One region of the Lactococcus sp. KTH0-1S genome, then DNA from elsewhere that is predicted to be linked to it. Evidence: riboswitches for the same ligand, from Rfam matches in the RefSeq annotation. Region 1 holds a riboswitch; the other holds the start of a gene.
The links. Region 1 has a riboswitch for fluoride ahead of eno (phosphopyruvate hydratase). Riboswitches for the same ligand answer to the same signal wherever they lie in the genome.
Positions count from the first base shown of each region.

Region 2: another riboswitch for fluoride. It lies ahead of ACRYLU_RS05335 (voltage-gated chloride channel family protein); the one in region 1 lies ahead of eno (phosphopyruvate hydratase).

Region 1 covers NZ_CP195165.1:266,369-268,829, forward strand. Annotated here, with positions in the region: gene nrdG (anaerobic ribonucleoside-triphosphate reductase activating protein) at 1-570, shown strand, start outside; gene ACRYLU_RS01365 (DUF2325 domain-containing protein) at 679-1,185, opposite strand; fluoride riboswitch at 1,325-1,397, shown strand; gene eno (phosphopyruvate hydratase) at 1,476-2,461, shown strand, end outside.
Region 2 covers NZ_CP195165.1:1,071,390-1,073,850, forward strand. Annotated here, with positions in the region: gene glyS (glycine--tRNA ligase subunit beta) at 1-989, shown strand, start outside; gene ACRYLU_RS05330 (DUF896 domain-containing protein) at 1,100-1,342, shown strand; fluoride riboswitch at 1,387-1,461, shown strand; gene ACRYLU_RS05335 (voltage-gated chloride channel family protein) at 1,553-2,461, shown strand, end outside.

The DNA.
Region 1 (2,461 bases):
GCTGATGAACTCTCACAAAATTATATTGCAGATTATAAACCCTTCAATTTCGTTGATGGTGAAGGGGTACGCTGTTCGCTTTATGTGAGCGGTTGTATGTTTCATTGCGAGGGCTGCTATAATCAAGCCACTTGGTCATTTCGTTATGGAACGCCCTATACTAAAGAGCTTGAAGATAAAATTATGGCTGACCTTGCTCAGCCTTATGTCCAAGGTCTGACGCTTCTTGGTGGGGAACCTTTCTTGAATACGACATTTTTGATTCCTTTGCTCAAACGGATTCGTCGTGAGTTACCGGATAAAGATATTTGGTCATGGACAGGTTATACATGGGAAGAGATGCTACTTGAAACAGATGACAAATTAGAAATGCTTGATTTGTTAGATATTTTAGTTGACGGTCGTTTTGAATTATCAAAGAAAAACTTAATGCTCCAATTCCGTGGGTCATCAAATCAGCGGATTATCGATGTACCAAAATCTCGAAAACAAGGACAAGTTGTCATTTGGGAAAAACTCAATGATGGTGAAAAAACTTTTGAACAAATTCATAAAGAAAAATTAATTTAAAAGTTACTGATGGACATTTGAGTATATCCGTAAGCGCTAAAGTGCCAACGGCTATCTTCTGACAGAAATTCTGTCACTAAAAATAAGCACTGACAAATGCGCCAGCGCTTATTTTTTAAATAATTTTGTAAAATCTGGTTCGTCGTCAGTAATTTTGAAATCTTTTAGCGCCGATTTGAGAGGGAGATGCTTCTTTTTTCCTTTTAAATAATTTTGACTTTCTTTGCTTTGGGCACTTTCGGCTAAAGAATTTTGCTTTTGCAGAACTCTATTTTGATTTTTCCTTTTGCTTTTCTTATTTTGGTCGGTGCTTTCAAAAGATTCATCTGGAAAAGTTTGAGAAAGTTGCTTGATAATGGTTTCTAAACCAAAATTACTACTAATCCAAAAAGGTGTATCGGTTGCTTTACAAGCTTCTTTAGCAAATTGAACTGAATGATGAGCCACATTTCGGTTTCTCATAACGACGAAATCAGCTTTGGCAACAAGTTGGTCAATCTCAAATCGATTAGGTTTTTTCTTATCAAAACCAAGAAAAGAAACGCCAACTTTTGCCAAGCCCTCTCTAAAATCATGCCAATATTTAACTTCACATAGAACAAGTAGTGTTTTCATGTCATTCCTTACTGATGCTCTGTCTTTACTGACAGGAGCGAATTATAGTGATTATAACACAATTTTGCTTAATGATAAATGTATTTTTTAAAATATAAGTTTCAAAAATTTGACCTCATAAAAATAAAGTGGTAAATTAATAGTAGATGGGTATGGTGCACACCCGAAACCGTTTCAAGAAATAGCTTGAATCTAATGGCGCCTACAAAGCAAAGCCTTTTTTTGCCTTGTAGTCTGCCATTTTTTCTTTGACTTACAAGGCATTAAAGGCAAAGAAAAGGAGATTTATTATGACAGTCACAATCGAAAACATCCACGCAAGAGAAATTTTTGATTCTAGAGGAAATCCAACCGCTGAGGTAGATGTTAGATTAACAGATGGAACACTAGGACGCGCAGCAGTACCCTCAGGAGCATCAACCGGAGACCGTGAAGCAGTTGAATTAAGAGATGGTGGAGACCGTCTTCAAGGGAAAGGCGTTTCTAAAGCCGTCGCAAATGTCAATGGCGAAATTTATGAAGCCTTGAAAGGACAATCACCATTTAATCAAGCAAAATTAGATCATTTGATGATTGAGCTTGACGGGACAAAAAATAAATCTCGTTTAGGGGCTAATGCAATTTTAGGGGTTTCAATGGCCATATCTCGTGCGGCAGCGAATAGTGAAAAAATTCCACTCTATCGCTATCTTGGTGGAGTTGATTTGGAACTTCCACAACCATTTTTCAATGTCATTAATGGTGGAGTACATGCCGATTCAGGAATTGACGTTCAAGAATTTTTGATTACACCAGTCAAACGGGAAAGTTTTCGCGATGGTTTAGAAAAAATTGCAAATATCTACCATACTCTGAAGAAAATTTTAGCTGACAAAGGGCTAGAAACAGCCGTAGGTGATGAAGGTGGCTTTGCCCCTAAACTTGGTTCTACTGAAAATGCAATTGCTACACTTTATCAAGCAATTGAAAGTGCAGAATATGTTCCTGGTGAAGAAATTGCGATTGCCATTGACCCAGCTTCAAGCGAATTTTATGATGATAAAGAAAAAGTTTATCGTTTTGAAGGGCAAAAATTGACTTCTAAAGAACTATTGACTTACTATGAAAATTTAGTTGAAAAATATCCAGCACTTATTTCTATTGAAGATGGATTTTCTGAACATGACTGGGAGGGCTTTGCAGCTCAAACGAAAGCTCAAGGTCAAAAAATTCAATTAGTAGGTGATGATATTTTTGTGACAAATCCCGAAATTTTCAAAGAAGGAATTAAAAAAGG
Region 2 (2,461 bases), 810 kb from region 1:
TAACTTTCCATGCTAAAATTGGTTCAATTACTGAACACATGGCACGAACAAAAGAAATAGCCGCTAAATTAGCTGATATTGCTGGTTTGACAGATGAAGAAAAAAGAGACGTTGCTCGTAGTGCTGAAATTTATAAATTTGACCTTTTGACAGGAATGGTTGGAGAATTTGATGAATTACAAGGGGTAATGGGTGAAAAATATGCACTTTTAGCTGGTGAAAATGCAAATGTTTCTGCAGCAATTCGTGAACATTATATGCCAACTTCAGCCGAGGGAGAATTGCCTGAAACAAAAGTCGGTTCAGTGCTTGCAGCAGCTGATAAAATTGATTCAGTCCTCTCTTTCTTTAATGTTGGTTTAATTCCTTCTGGTTCAAATGACCCTTATGCCCTACGTCGAGCAGTACAAGGCTTGATTCGTATTATTGAAAAAATGAATTGGCATTTCGATTTATCTTTATTTATCGACCAATTTGAAGGTGAAAATCATCTTGAAATTTTGGATTTTGTCAAAGCACGTATTCAAAAACTCTTGCTTGAAAAACTCGATCGTCATGATATTGTTGAAGCGGCAATTAATAGTTCAAGCTTTGATATTACAAACATGATGGAATCAGCTTTTGTCATTGATGGCCACAAACTTCACGAACCTTTTAAACCAGCAATTGAAAATGTTTCACGTTCAATTAATTTGGTTAAAAAAGCAAAAGATATTAAAGAAATAAATCCAACACTTTTTGAAGAAGATGCAGAAGAAGCACTTTATAATGTTGTTATTTCTCTTCAAAATCAATGGACTTATATGCCTGGTGAAGAAAAATTCAGAGCAATTGTTCATTCACTTGCACCTGCAATTGAAACTTTCTTTGAAAGTGTAATGGTAATGGCTGAAGATTTAGCAGTTCGTGATAATCGTATTGCGTTGTTGTCAGAAGTTGTTGCATTAACAAGCGTTATGGCTGATTTTTCTTTGATTAATACAAAATAAAATTGATAAATTTACTGACAGAAAGTTTATTTATGACTCTAAAAAGCTGTCAGTAAAATTTGAGTTCTGTCAGTAATTTTAAAAATATTCATGAAGAAAGGAACTAAGAAATGGCAATTACAAATGAACAAGTAGAACGTATTAATGAATTAGCGCGTAAGAAGAAAGCAGAAGGATTATCAGAAGCTGAGCTTGAAGAACAAGCCCTTTTACGTCGTGCTTACCTCGATAGTGTTAAAGCAAATTTCCGCTCACAAGTTGAAACCATCAAAGTTATTGATGAAAAAACAGGAGAAGATGTTACTCCGGATAAACTTAAAGAAATTCAACGTAAGAATGGGATGCGCGACTGAGCTTTTTCTTGCAAATATTTCATAAAATGTTAAAATAAATATTAATAAATGATGGGTATGGTGCACACCCGAAACCGCTTTAAGAATAAAATCTTAAAACTAATGGCGCCTACAAACAAAAGGCTATCTCCAAGTAGTCTTGTTTGTAGCGCCTTTTGTTTTGTAAAGTATTATAAAGTGAGTTAAACTCACAAACAAGGAGTTTCAAAAATGAATTTTTTTAAAGTAGGAATTTCAAGAAGCGCAATTTTATATGTCTTCTTAGCTGTAATTATTGGGGGATTGATTGGTATTGTTGATGCTATATTTGGTCGAGGGCTTATCTATATTACTGAATTTAGAGATAGTCATGCCCTATATTTAATTCCATTTTTAACCTTAGCTGGTCTCTTAATCGTTTATATTTATAAGAATTTTGGTAAAGACAGCCAAAAAGGAATTGGCCTAATTTTTGAAGCGGGGAATCATGGGCGAGAAGATATTCCAAAACGTCTTGTTCCGCTGATTGTTTTCTCGACTTGGCTTTCTCATTTGTTTGGTGCCAGTGTTGGTCGTGAAGGAGTTGCAGTTCAAATTGGTGGTGTGATTGGACATGCGATTGGTAAAAAACTCTCAGCAAAAGAAGCTAAAAAAATACTTTTGATTACTGGTATGGCTGCTGGTTTTGCAGGGCTCTTTCAAACGCCAATCGCGGCAACTTTCTTTGCTATTGAAATTTTAATGTTGGGTAAAATTGAGTATAGAGCTTTAATCCCAGCTTTGGTTGGTTCATATGTTGCAAGTTGGACTTCAAGCAGTTTGGGATTAGAAAAATTTTCTTTCGCAATCAATACTAACATTCATATTGACCCTTTGGTTCTTTTAAAATTGGCTGTCATTGCCGTTTGTTTTGGACTTGTAGGAAGATTTTTTGCGGAATCTTTAGCTTTTATGAAAGCAACCGTCGCTAAAAGAATTGTTAATCCTTATTATAGAATTATTTTGATGGGAATTGTCATCTCAATTGGTTTACTTGTTATTCATTTGGACCGTTATGCTGGTCTTGGGACAAATTTGATTTCTTTAAGTTTTAATGGTGGACATATCAATGGATATGATTGGATATTAAAATTAATCTTT